Regions from separate parts of the Pseudomonas sp. GW821-FHT02H09 genome, predicted to be linked through region 4. Evidence: predicted binding sites of a transcription regulator. Region 4 holds the regulator's gene; each other region holds the start of a gene.

Region 1 (3,297 bases), on a different contig from region 4:
TCGATGTCGAGAAGGTCCTGGCTGAAGTGGCGCCGGCGTCGGAATCCATTTCGGCGGGTGTGGTGGACGTTGAAACGCAGCGCAAGGCGGTTTCCCTGCGGGTGCTGACGGTCGACGATTCGTCGGTAGCGCGCAAGCAGGTCACGCGTTGTCTGCAGACCGTCGGGGTCGATGTAGTGGCATTGAACGACGGCCGACAGGCGCTGGATTACCTGCGCAAGCTGGTCGAGGAGGGCAAGAAGCCGGAAGAAGAGTTCTTGATGATGATTTCCGACATCGAGATGCCCGAAATGGACGGCTACACGCTCACGGCCGAGATCCGCAGCGATCCACGCATGCAAAAGCTACATATCATCCTGCATACTTCGTTGTCAGGTGTATTCAATCAGGCGATGGTGAAGAAGGTCGGTGCCGATGACTTCCTTGCCAAATTCCGTCCTGATGACCTGGCGTCCCGGGTAATCGACCGGATCAAAGCAGCAGATAACAGCTAGGGCGTTTGCCCTTGGCGGTCAACACGATTTAAGAGGCGGCATCATTGTCTACGGGTAATTTGGATTTCGAACAGTTCCGGGTCTTCCTGGAAAAAGCCTGTGGCATTTTGCTCGGTGAAAACAAGCAGTATCTGGTGTCGAGCCGTCTCAATAAACTCATGGAGCAGCAGGGCATCAAATCGTTGGGTGAGCTGGTTCAGCGCATTCAGACCCAGCCGCGCAGCGGGTTGCGCGAGATGGTGGTGGATGCCATGACTACCAACGAAACCCTGTGGTTTCGTGACACCTATCCGTTTGAAGTATTGAAGAACAAAGTATTGCCCGAGTCGATCAAGGCCAGTCCTGGCCAGCGCCTGCGCATTTGGTCGGCGGCGTGCTCGTCGGGGCAGGAACCGTACTCATTGTCCATGTCGATCGATGAGTTCGAGCGGACCAACATGGGTCAGCTGAAAATGGGTGTGCAGATCGTTGCCACCGATTTGTCCGGCACCATGCTGAACAACTGCAAGACCGGCGAATACGACAGTCTGGCCATTGGCCGCGGTCTCTCCGCGGAGCGGCTGCAACGGTACTTCGATCCGAAAGGGCCGGGGCGTTGGGCGATCAAGGCACCGATCAGGAGTCGGGTGGAGTTTCGTTCGTTCAACCTGCTCGATAGCTATGCAAGTCTTGGCAAGTTCGACATCGTGTTCTGCCGCAACGTGCTGATCTACTTCTCCGCTGAAGTGAAGAAGGACATCCTGCTGCGGATTCACAGTACGTTGAAGCCAGGTGGCTATCTGTTCCTCGGCGCATCCGAAGCGCTGAATGGCTTGCCGGATCACTACCAGATGGTCCAGTGCAGTCCTGGAATCATCTACCAGGCGAAGTGATTTGCCAGCGTCATAAAAAACGGGAGTCCTCAGGGACTCCCGTTTTTTGTCCTCCGAAATGATCGTTCCCACGCTCCTGCGTGGGAATGCATCCCGTGACGCTCTGCGTCACATCTCGAAGCGGACGCAGAGCGTCCATGGCGGCATTCCCACGCAGAGCGTGGGAACGATCACGGATCTCATGCATCCCGACATCTCGAGCGGCAGAAAAGCGGCAGGCGGCGGAAATCAGTTGCCGCTTTTCTGGCATTGCCACCTTGCCGATGCCCGCAAAGCCCCGGTTTACGGCCTTTCGTGAATTGGCACGACGCTTGCTATGTTCATCGCACGAAAAATCTGGTCACCCGAAGGTTTCCCGGCATGAGCATCAGCTTCGATAAAGCGCTCGGTATCCATGAACAAGCCCTGGGCTTCCGCGCTCAGCGTGCTGAAGTTCTGGCCAACAACATCGCCAACGCTGACACCCCTAATTACAAAGCTCGGGATCTGGATTTCTCTGCCGTGCTTGCTGCGCAGAATGAAAAGACCAAGAGCGGCACTTTCGCGTTGAACATGACCAATAGCCGTCATATCGAAGCCGAAGGTCTGGGAAATGGCGACGAGACGTTGCTGTATCGCACGCCAATGCAACCCTCGATTGACCAAAACACCGTGGACGCCCAGCTGGAACAGTCGAACTACGCGGAAAATGCGGTCAACTTCCAGGCCAGCTTCACGCTGCTCAACAGCAAATTCAAAGGGCTGGTGTCAGCCCTGCGCGGAGAGTAATCCATGTCTCTTGCCAGTGTTTTCAATATTGCCGGTAGCGGCATGAGTGCTCAAACCACTCGTTTGAACACCGTCGCCAGTAACATCGCCAACGCCGAGACCGTGTCTTCGAGCATCGACCAGACCTACCGGGCCCGTCACCCGGTGTTCGCCACCATGTTTCAGGGTGGTCAGAGCGGCGGCAGCAGTTCGCTGTTCCAGAGCCAGGATGCCGCCGGCCAGGGCGTACAGGTGCTGGGTGTGGTTGAAGACCAGAGCAACCTGGAGGCGCGCTACGAACCGAACCATCCGTCAGCCGATGCCAAGGGCTATGTCTACTACCCCAATGTCAATGTGGTTGAGGAAATGGCCGACATGATTTCCGCCAGTCGCTCGTTCCAGACCAATGCGGAAATGATGAACACCGCCAAAACCATGATGCAGAAAGTCCTGACCCTCGGTCAGTGATAAGGGGCGACTCAGATGACGAGTGTTACCGATACCACGAGCGGCCTGGATCTCAGCCAGATCCTTGCTAACTCTTCGGTCAAGACCAGTACCACCAGCACCTCGGGTCTTGCGGCGGCAACCAGTGGCACTACGGGCAAGAATGCCTTGGGCAAGGATGCTTTCTTGCAGCTGCTGGTCACCCAGTTGAAGAACCAGAACCCGCTGTCGCCGCAGGACAACAGTGCGTTTGTCGCTCAGCTGGCTCAGTTCAGCAGCCTGGAAGGCATCACCACGCTGAACACTTCGGTCAACTCTATCGCGAGTACCTTCCAGTCGTCGCAGGCGTTGCAGGCTTCTTCCCTGGTGGGTCGCTCGGTGGTTGCTCAAACCGGTACGGCCGTGGTCGATACAACCAAGAGCCTGACGGGCAGTGCAGTGATCCCCTCGTCGGTTGCCGACGCTACCGTGAGCATCACGGATAAAAACGGCAATGCGGTGAAAACCATCGACCTGGGTAGCCAAAGCGCCGGTAACGCCAGTTTTGTCTGGGATGGCACCAACGATGCCGGTGTCAAGGTCGATCCGGGCACTTATACCTTCAAGGCGAATGCCACGATCGATAGCAAGTCGACGGATTTGGTCACTTATCTACCGGCAACGGTCAACAGCGTGACCTTGAGTCAAACAGGTGGCGAGATGATGCTCAACCTCGCCGGTCTGGGCGCTGTTGCCCT
Region 2 (3,297 bases), on a different contig from region 4:
TCGGCTGAGCGCAGTGCGGGCATTGAGAGTGGGGCAGCAGCAGGTTGTAGGTCGGGCCTGGCGCCTCTGGCGGTAAGCCCAACACATCATGGGCTTGCTCCCTCCATTCGCGTTCGAGCATTTTTGGCAGGCGCCAGACCAGCACGTTGAGGAAGCTGCCGATAATCAGTCCCAGGACCAGCACTGATACAACAAAGGCCAGCGGATAGTTGGCCAAAAAATCGTTCAAGGGCATATTCAGATCGCTGAGCCGAGTTGGAAGATGGGCAGGTACATGGCTACCACCAGACCGCCGACGATAACGCCAAGAGTCACCATGATGAACGGCTCCATCAGACTGGTCAGGTTATCGACCATATTGTCGACTTCACCCTCATAGTAAGTTGCGACCTTTTCCAGCATGTCGTCCAGTGCACCCGATTCTTCGCCAATGGCGGTCATCTGGATCGCCATGTTCGGGAAGACGCCGCAAGTGCGCATGGAGAAATTCAGCTGTATGCCGTTCGAGACATCCTGCCTGATGCGATTGACCGCGTTCGTGAACACGATATTGCCTGTGACGCCAGCCACCGAATCCAGAGCTTGCACCAGTGGTACGCCGGCAGCAAAGGTGGTGGAGAGTGTGCGGGCATAACGAGCCACGGCTGATTTGTACATCAGCGTGCCCACCAGCGGCAGTTTCAGCAGGCTGACGTCCAGCCAGTCACGCAAGCGTTGTGAACGTTTGCGCGTATGCCGGAAACCAAATACCACAGCGACAATCCCGACCAGCACCAGTAGCCACCACTGCTGCATGAACTCCGAGAGGGCGATGACCATCAGGGTGAAGGCCGGGAGTTGCGCACCTAAACCTGAAAATACCGTCTGGAATTGCGGGACCACCTTGACCAGCAGAATGCCAGTCACAATGCTCGCGACGAAGATCACGGCCAAGGGGTAGGTCATGGCTTTCTTGATCCTGGCTTTGAGGGTTTCACTCTTTTCCTTGTAGGTTGCCACCCGCTCCAACAAGGTTTCCAGAGCTCCGGCCTGCTCACCGGCGTCCACCAGGTTGCAGTACAGGTCATCGAAATACTGCGGTTTTTTGCGCAGCGCCGCGGCAAAACTGTTGCCGGCCGCGACTTCCTGTTTCACCTCGCTCACCAATTTGCGCATGTTGGGGTTATCGAAACCTTCACCGATGATGTCGAAGGACTGCAGCAACGGTACTCCGGCTTTCATCATGGTCGCCATCTGACGGGTGAACAGAGCGATATCCACGGGTTTGATGCGTTTGCCGGCGTTAAAGATCGAGCCGTTTTTTTTTCGTACTTTACCCGGGCTAATGCCTTGCTTGCGTAACTGCGCCTTGATCAGCAGCGGATTATGGCCGCTCAGTTCGCCGGTCATTTTGGTGCCTTTTCTATCGGTACCTTCCCACGCGTAAACACTGACTTTTACTGCTTTGACTGCCATCGTTCAGTCTCACCACTTTATCGATCCCGGCTCGCCCCACCGTGTTGGCAGGGTGTTGACCCGCAAGTCGATGGATTTGATTTATAGCGTAGTCGGTCAGATCAGCAAGCCAGCGGCAGGCGAGTGACAAAAAGTGTCATTTTGTGCAGTTTCTGGGGATAAGGGCGATGCGCCAGCAGCCTCGCGCACCCGCAGACAAAGGCCCAACGTGTTTGGCATGCACTGTGCGTTGACCTGTATAGGTCATCAGACTTCACTTAATGCCTGGAGCTTGTCTATGAATAGTCAAAAAGGGTTTACCTTGATCGAGCTGTTGATCGTGGTCGCGATCATCGGCATTTTGGCCACCTTTGCGTTGCCGCTTTATACGAAATATCAGGCGCGGGCCAAGAGTACGGCCGGTCTGGCAGAGATATCCGCGCTGAAAGTTTCATTTGAAGACATCATCAATCAGGGCACCGATCCGACATTAGCCTTGGTGGGCGGCACCGCTACTACGTCTAACTGCACAATGACCGCATCAGGTACCGCCTCGACGGGTGCAGGCACAATTGCTTGCACGATTCTGAATGCTCCGGGCCCTGTGCTGAGCAAAACCATCACTCTCACCCGCACACACGACGAGGGCTGGACCTGCTCTACCACTGTGGAGCCTGAGTACTCTCCAAAAGGTTGTGCTGCCAGCGGTACGTAGCGTTCTCGCAAGCCGGTAAACCAGTAAGAAGTGCCCCGGCTAGTGAAGTCAGGGCACTTCTTATGGGGAAAATCGAAGATGAACCGAGGGTGATCAGCGGAGTCGTTTCAGTCTATTCATAGCAGGTTAGATCAAACCGTAAATGGCCAGAAACTCAGGGTGTCAGGAACTTTTGTGATACTCGCAACTTGCATGCAGATTACATACAGGTCATGCAATCTGCACGATTCAGGAACTTTGCTTATATCTCAATACATTGATTTTCAAGTATTTATTTTTATCCTGGAGTTGGCACAACGCCTGCTATATCTCTGCTAGACCCTGTCGCCAAAGCACGGCGCAGGCTTTCTGGAAAAACAGGAGTTACTCGTATGAAGAGGTTCGCTATCGCTGCCGCTACGGCAACCGCTCTGACCCTGACCATGGCCAATGCTGCTTTTGCCCAGACCACTCAAACCACCCAGTCGCCAATGCTTGTGGCTGCTGGTGAAATGGCGAAGGTCAAGGAAGTCACTTCTGACACCTGGATCACGACTAAAGTGAAAAGCGATCTGGTAACCGAGAAAGGTATTCCTGGCACTGACATCAAAGTTGAAACCAACAAAGGCGTGGTTTCTTTGTCCTCGACTGTTCTTGTAACCGACGCACAGAAAAAAATGGCAGTGGATATCACCAGGAAAATCAAAGGCGTAAAAGCCGTATCGGCTGACGGTCTGAAAGCCGAGTAGGGTTCAAGCTTCTCGCCTGGGCTGGGAGAAGGGGACGACAGGCGCTCCAGCAGTACGTCTGTCATTCCTCCAAGGTTCATGCCAAAAGCCATGCAGACGTGGTCATTACAGACTCCGGCACTGAGTGTCGGAGCTTGTTTTATTTGAAGCGCAGCGTATCGGCCTGAGCCTGGCTGGCGGCAGAGGCCAATGCCAGGCTGAGCAAGAAGCGTGTTTGCATGTTTACTCGCTGTCCAGATGCAGCGGCGTGATTACCCGACCATCACTTTGAGCTTGCCCAAGATTAGCGTCGATGAAGTAAACCCGATCGTCAGCCAACTGCCCTTTGTCCACCAGAAAGTCCTTGATGCTGCTGGCCCGATCTTGTCCCAGTTGACGTAGGAGAACGTCGCTTTCGCTCCAGAATTTAATCAAACCCTC
Region 3 (3,297 bases), on a different contig from region 4:
ACTGACCGGCATTACGCCTGTTGGCGGCCTTCTTTATGCAAAGTCCCTGAGTGCTGTGGGTGGAACGATGCTCACTGCTCAAGGTCGAGATGATGTAAGCCCATCCATGGGTTTTATCGAGGAGGCACCAATGCAAAAGTGGGAAGTCACTTTCGTTGATGATCATGGTGTTCAAACCGTCGAGCAGTTTGACTGCGAGCAAGAACCCACCATGGAGCAGGCTGCGCACTTGATACTTGCAAAGTTGCTGCCAGTCCCGGCCGAGCTCGATCTCAATGATCTGGAAGGCCGTATCGATGACCCCACGGTCAAAAGCCTGAAAGATCAGTACAGCATTCAAATCCTCGATATCACCCCGGCTTCTTGAGGCTCTGGCACAGGGGCTGGCTTCGCGCTACTCTGCAATCGAGATCAGCGAATGAATCGCTAAGGTCTGGTCTCTTGTCAGCTACATGCTTGTTTCCCGGCGGCAATCTTATTGTCGTATCGCTTTCACCATTGTGGTTGCGAGCGCAGGGAGTACGGAAAGTCTATCCATCAGTTTGAGGAGGACGTTTCATGAGCACAGCCTATCAAGAAGACATCAGCAGCAGCGTGCTGCGCCGCATGAAAGAGGGCGGTTTTGATTTTTCACGATTCCATCCCATCGAGTTCTACGCCATTTTCCCGGATGAGGAGCGGGCGCGCAGGGCGGCAGGACATTTTCGCGGTGAGTCATTGAATGCTCAGATCAGCGTGCGTGATGACGGGGCCTGGCATCTGGAGCTAAGCAAGGTGATGTATGCCACCTACGGCGGCATCGGTGACTTCGAGCAGGATTTCGAGGCGGTGGTCGAGCCTCTGGGCGGGATTATCGAAGGTTGGGGCGTGAAGCAGGAGGTACGAGGGTTACTCGCATAACACCTATGAACAGCATCAACACTCAGCATCGGCTGACCTCAGGGTCGGCCGATTTCGTTTGTGGCTGTTGGAAGATCAAAAGATCGCGGATTATCCAGAGGTTCACGCGTGCAGCGAAATCAAGTCTGACTATGCTGGTGATAGCTATAGGCATTGCTTCGCAATGAAGCGGGGGCGATCGAGTTGGGGCGTTTGCTGCACGGGAATGGTGCGACACCTGCCGGGCTATTATCCAACTGATTGATATTAAAGCGTTTATGCCGCTGGCACGGGCCTTGCGAAGCCTTGGTGTCCGGGTGACAAGGAGTACGGCATGATCCGCACCTATTTTGATGAGATGTATGATGCCGGCGGCCAGGTCCGTCCGCATTATCGGGAGTTCGCCCGTTGGTTAGCCGAAACGCCTGACGAGCTTTTGGCACAACGGCGACGCGAGGCCGATCTGCTATTTCATCGCGCCGGTATTACTTTCACACTCTATGGTGATGAGCAGGGGACGGAGCGCCTGATTCCCTTTGACACTATTCCCCGAAGTATTCCCGCCAGTGAATGGCGGATCGTCGAACGTGGCTGCATCCAGCGGGTCAAGGCGTTGAACATGTTCCTCGCCGACCTCTATCACGAGCAGCGCATCATCAAGGCCGGCATCATCCCGGCCGAGCAAGTGCTGGCCAACGAGCAGTATCAGTTGGCCATGCAAGGGCTGTATCTGCACCGCGATATCTATTCGCATATTTCTGGCGTCGACCTGGTGCGTGACGGCGACGGCACCTATTACGTGCTCGAAGACAACCTGCGCACGCCCAGCGGTGTCAGCTACATGCTCGAAGACCGCAAGATGATGATGCGGTTGTTCCCCGAGTTGTTCGCTGCCCAGCGCATTGCGCCGATCGATCATTACCCCAACCTGTTGCTCGACACCCTGAAAAGCTCCAGCCCGCTGGAGAACCCCAGCGTAGTGGTATTGACTCCCGGACGCTTTAACAGCGCGTTCTTCGAACACGCGTTTCTGGCTCGGGAGATGGGCGTCGAACTGGTCGAGGGGGCTGATCTGTTCGTGCGTGATGACCGTGTGTTCATGCGCACTACCGACGGGCCGAAGGCCGTTGATGTGATCTATCGTCGTCTCGATGACGCATTCCTCGACCCCTTGGCGTTCAATCCCGACTCGATGCTCGGCGTGCCCGGTCTGTTGTCCTCTTATCGCTCTGGCAATGTAGTGCTGGCGAATGCCATCGGCACCGGTGTGGCAGACGACAAGTCGGTCTATCCGTTTGTCACCGACATGATCCGTTTCTATCTGGACGAGGAGCCGATCCTCAAGAACGTGCCCACCTGGCAATGCCGCAAACCCGAGGAGCTGTCCCACGTGCTGGCGAACCTTCCCGAACTGGTAGTCAAGGAAACTCAAGGTTCCGGCGGTTATGGAATGCTGGTGGGGCCCGCGGCGACGGCGGCGGAAATCGAGTCGTTCCGCGCGCGGATCAAAGCCAAGCCTCACGCCTACATCGCCCAACCGACCCTGTGCCTGTCGACCTGCCCGACGTTTGTCGAAAACGGCATCGCCCCGCGCCATATCGACCTGCGCCCGTTTGTCCTGTCTGGCCGGGAAACCCGGGTAGTGCCCGGCGGCCTGACCCGCGTCGCACTGCGCGAAGGATCCCTGGTGGTGAATTCGTCCCAGGGTGGCGGTACCAAGGACACCTGGGTGGTCGAGGATTGAAGGAAGCCTGCCATGTTAAGTAGAACTGCCTCGGATTTGTATTGGATGTCGCGTTACCTGGAGCGGGCGGAAAACCTTGCACGGATGCTCGATGTCAGTTATTCGCTGTCGTTGATGCCGCAGGACGGCCGTGGTGACGGTTTGCATGAGCTGGCGATGCCGCTGATGATCACCGGTACGCTGGATGACTATCTGGAGCGTCACGGTGCGTTGCATGCTGAACGGCTGCTGCACTTTTTCGCGCTGGACGCGGCCAACCCTGCGAGCATCTACAGCTGCCTGGGTGCCGCACGGGCCAGTGCTCATGCGGTGCGTGGGCGAATCACCGCCGACATGTGGGAAAACATCAATGCCACTTGGCTTGAGATTCGCGGTATCGCCGAACAAGGCCTTAGCCGCTACGGCATGAGCCGTTTTTGCGAGTGGATCAAGGAGCGTTCCCATCTGTTTCGCGGTGCTTCCTACGGCACCATCATGCGTAACGATGCATTTCGTTTTATCCGCCTCGGTACGTTTATCGAACGGGCCGATAACACCCTGCGCTTGCTGGATGCTCGTTACGAAATGGCCGGCGATCAGGCCGAAGCGGTCAGCGACGGCACCGCCCACGCTTACTACCAGTGGAGCGCTTTGCTGCGCGCGCTGTCCTCGTTCGAGGCCTATACCGAGATCTA
Region 4 (3,297 bases):
AGCATGCTGGCAATTTGCCGAAGCAGTTCCAGATGCGCATCGGTAGCGGCTTGCGGGACCAGCAGGACAAACAGCAGGTCGACCGGAGCACCATCGATGGCGTCGAAATCTATGGGGGCGTCCAGGTGCATCAAGGCACTGATGGGCGATTCGCAGCCTTTGAGGCGGCAGTGGGGAATGGCGATGCCGTTGCCAAAACCGGTTGAACCAAGTTTTTCACGGGCTATCAGACTCTCGAAGACATCTTGCATTCCCAGATCCGGCACTTCGCGGCTGATCAGGTTGGCAATTTGCTCGAGGGCGCGCTTTTTACTGCCGCCCGGCACGTTCACCAAAGAACGGCCGGGGGTCAGGATGTTTTCAAGTCGAATCATGGGTTGGGAGTGTTAACGACCTGTTGCGCCCTGGAGGAGGCTCTGGGTCTTTTCCTTGTGCTTTTTGAGTTGGCGATCCAGCTTGTCGGTGAGTGCGTCGATTGCCGCGTACATGTCGTCATGCTCGGCGTTGGCGACCACTTCATTGCCGGGGATATGCAAGGTAGCTTCGATTTTCTGCTTCAGCTTTTCGACGGTCATCGTGACTTGCACATTGGTGATCTTGTCGAAATGCCTTTCCAATCGTTCGAGTTTTTCGCCGATGTAGATGCGCAGGGGTTCGGTCACTTCCAGTTGGTGTCCACTGATGTTGACTTGCATACAGCTTCTCCTTCGTTGCCAGTGCATAAAGCGGCAGGCAGAAATGCCTGCCACTGGAACGCTGTGGCGTGGCCCGTTACATCAAACGCTTACGTTCGCTCGAAGGCGCGATCCCAAGGGATTCGCGGTATTTGGCGACGGTGCGACGGGCTACCTGAATGCCTTGTGCCTCCAGTAAACCAGCGATCTTGCTGTCACTCAACGGCTTTTTCTGATTTTCCGCTGCAACCAGTTTTTTGATGATCGCGCGGATCGCTGTAGACGAGCATTCACCGCCTTCAGAGGTGCTTACGTGGCTGGAGAAAAAATATTTCAGTTCGTAGATGCCGCGCGGGGTATGCATGAATTTCTGGGTGGTGACCCGGGAAATTGTCGATTCGTGCATGCCGACCGCTTCGGCGATGTCATGCAGCACCAGCGGTTTCATCGCCTCATCGCCGTACTCGAGAAAGCCCCGTTGATGCTCGACGATCTGGGTGGCGACTTTCATCAGGGTTTCGTTGCGGCTTTGCAGGCTTTTGATGAACCAGCGCGCTTCCTGCAACTGGTTGCGCATGAAGGTGTTGTCGGCGCTGGTGTCGGCCCGGCGCACGAAACCGGCGTACTGCGGGTTGACCCGCAGGCGCGGTACGGATTCCTGATTCAACTCCACCAGCCAGCGTTCGTTGTCCTTGCGTACGATGACGTCGGGGACGACGTACTCGGCTTCACTGGATTCGATTTGAGAACCTGGGCGCGGGTTGAGGCTTTGCACCAGCTCGATGATCTGCCGCAGTTCGTCCTCTTTGAGCTTCATACGGCGCATCAGCTGGCTGTAGTCACGGCTGCCAAGCAGGTCGATGAAGTCGGTGACCAGGCGTTTAGCCTCGGTCAGCCAAGGTGTTTTGGCTGGCATTTGACGCAGCTGCAGCAACAGGCATTCGCTGAGGTTGCGCGCACCGATACCGGCGGGTTCGAATTGCTGGATGCGGTGCAGGACGGCCTCAATCTCGTCCAGTTCGATGTCCAGTTCCGGGTCGAAGGCTTCGAGGATTTCCTCAAGAGTTTCGTCCAGGTAGCCCTGATTGTTGATGCAATCGATCAGGGTAACGGCGATCAGGCGATCAGTATCGGACATCGGTGCCAGGTTCAGTTGCCAGAGCAAATGACTCTGCAGGCTCTCACCGGCCGATGTGCGGGTGGTGAAGTCCCACTCGTCGTCATCGTTACTCGGCAGGCTGCTGGCACTGGTCTGGTAAACATCTTCCCAAGCGGTGTCGACAGGTAATTCGTTGGGGATGCGCTCGTTCCAGTCGCCTTCCTCGAGGTTATCCACCGTCGGGGCGGTTTCCTGGTAAGAGGGTTCCTGAACATCGGTATTGGCTTTCTGCTCGACGTTGTCGGCCAGAGGGTCGGCGTTATCGAAGTCGTCGCCTTCTTCCTGGCGTTCGAGCATCGGATTGGACTCCAGTGCCTCCTGAATTTCCTGTTGCAGGTCCAGGGTCGACAATTGGAGCAGGCGGATGGCCTGTTGCAGCTGCGGTGTCATCGTCAGCTGCTGGCCCATTCTCAAGACTAGCGATGGTTTCATGGCAGGGGCTTAACACCTTATTTGCCGGCGCACATGCGCCATCCACTACAGGGCGCCGAAGCGCCAAACATAAGCAAATTATATGCCTGAAACTGAAGTGTTTGCCTAGAGCGCGGTAACAATAAAAATTTACAGGATCTCATTGCTACTGGCGCTCTGACTATTGGCTGAACACCTGAGGGCGCGTGTTTGCCTAAAGCGCGGTAACAATAAAATTTATAGGGTTTTATTGATAGCGGCGCTCTGACGACTTGCCCAACACCTCAGCGCTTACAGGCGGAACTCATGGCCCAGATACACTTCCTTGACCAGCTCGTTGGCCAGGATGGTGGCGGAGTCGCCTTCGGCGATCAGTTGACCGTCGTTAACGATGTAGGCAGTCTCGCAGATATCCAGGGTTTCACGGACGTTGTGATCTGTGATCAGCACGCCGATGCCCTTGGCCTTCAGGTGATGAATGATCTGCTTGATGTCTCCCACCGAGATCGGATCCACACCGGCAAACGGTTCATCGAGCAGGATGAACTTCGGTGCGGTGGCCAGGGCTCGGGCGATTTCCACGCGACGACGTTCGCCACCGGAGAGGCTCATGCCGAGGTTGTCGCGGATATGGTTGATGTGGAATTCCTGCAGCAGGCTTTCCAGCTCCTGGCGACGTCCGGCCTTGTCGAGTTCCTTGCGGGTCTCAAGAATGGCCATGATGTTATCGGCAACCGACAGCTTGCGGAAGATCGATGCTTCTTGCGGCAGATAGCCGATGCCGGCCCGTGCGCGGCCGTGCATCGGCTGGTGGCTGACGTCCAGGTCGTCGATCAGTACGCGACCCTGATCGGCCTGGACCAGCCCGACGATCATGTAGAAACAGGTGGTCTTGCCGGCACCGTTAGGGCCGAGCAAGCCGACGATCTGGCCGCTGTCGATGGACAGACTGACGTCACGCACGACCTGGCGGCTCTTGTAGCTCTTGGCCAGATGCTGAGCTTTCAGAGTTGCCATTACTGGGCCTTCTGCTCGTCAGTTTTCTTTTTCGGC

Evidence for each region. Region 4 encodes sigma-54, which starts transcription at its own class of promoters, with help from an activator protein. Its sites were predicted from a motif close to ANTGGCATNNANNTTGCTNT; they were not measured.
Region 1: the regulator sigma-54 is predicted to act here: its motif matches at 1,665-1,684, upstream of flgB (flagellar basal body rod protein FlgB).
Region 2: the regulator sigma-54 is predicted to act here: its motif matches at 1,667-1,686, upstream of AC07VR_RS12080 (pilin).
Region 3: the regulator sigma-54 is predicted to act here: its motif matches at 1,163-1,182, upstream of AC07VR_RS05985 (circularly permuted type 2 ATP-grasp protein).

The regions. Positions count from the first base shown of each region.
Region 1 is NZ_JBWKVA010000023.1:27,321-30,617, forward strand. It holds gene AC07VR_RS25840 (chemotaxis protein CheV) at 1-494, shown strand, start outside; gene cheR (protein-glutamate O-methyltransferase CheR) at 539-1,366, shown strand; gene flgB (flagellar basal body rod protein FlgB) at 1,727-2,134, shown strand; gene flgC (flagellar basal body rod protein FlgC) at 2,138-2,581, shown strand; gene flgD (flagellar hook assembly protein FlgD) at 2,597-3,297, shown strand, end outside.
Region 2 is NZ_JBWKVA010000007.1:258,607-261,903, forward strand. It holds gene AC07VR_RS12070 (prepilin peptidase) at 1-235, opposite strand, end outside; gene AC07VR_RS12075 (type II secretion system F family protein) at 238-1,455, opposite strand; gene AC07VR_RS12080 (pilin) at 1,733-2,149, shown strand; gene AC07VR_RS12085 (BON domain-containing protein) at 2,521-2,877, shown strand; gene AC07VR_RS12090 (DUF748 domain-containing protein) at 3,100-3,297, opposite strand, start outside.
Region 3 is NZ_JBWKVA010000003.1:318,406-321,702, reverse strand. It holds gene AC07VR_RS05995 (hypothetical protein) at 107-367, shown strand; gene AC07VR_RS05990 (ribonuclease E inhibitor RraB) at 559-900, shown strand; gene AC07VR_RS05985 (circularly permuted type 2 ATP-grasp protein) at 1,214-2,623, shown strand; gene AC07VR_RS05980 (alpha-E domain-containing protein) at 2,636-3,297, shown strand, end outside.
Region 4 is NZ_JBWKVA010000001.1:154,882-158,178, forward strand. It holds gene ptsN (PTS IIA-like nitrogen regulatory protein PtsN) at 1-374, opposite strand, end outside; gene hpf (ribosome hibernation-promoting factor, HPF/YfiA family) at 387-695, opposite strand; gene AC07VR_RS00670 (RNA polymerase factor sigma-54) at 772-2,265, opposite strand; gene lptB (LPS export ABC transporter ATP-binding protein) at 2,536-3,261, opposite strand; gene lptA (lipopolysaccharide transport periplasmic protein LptA) at 3,261-3,297, opposite strand, start outside.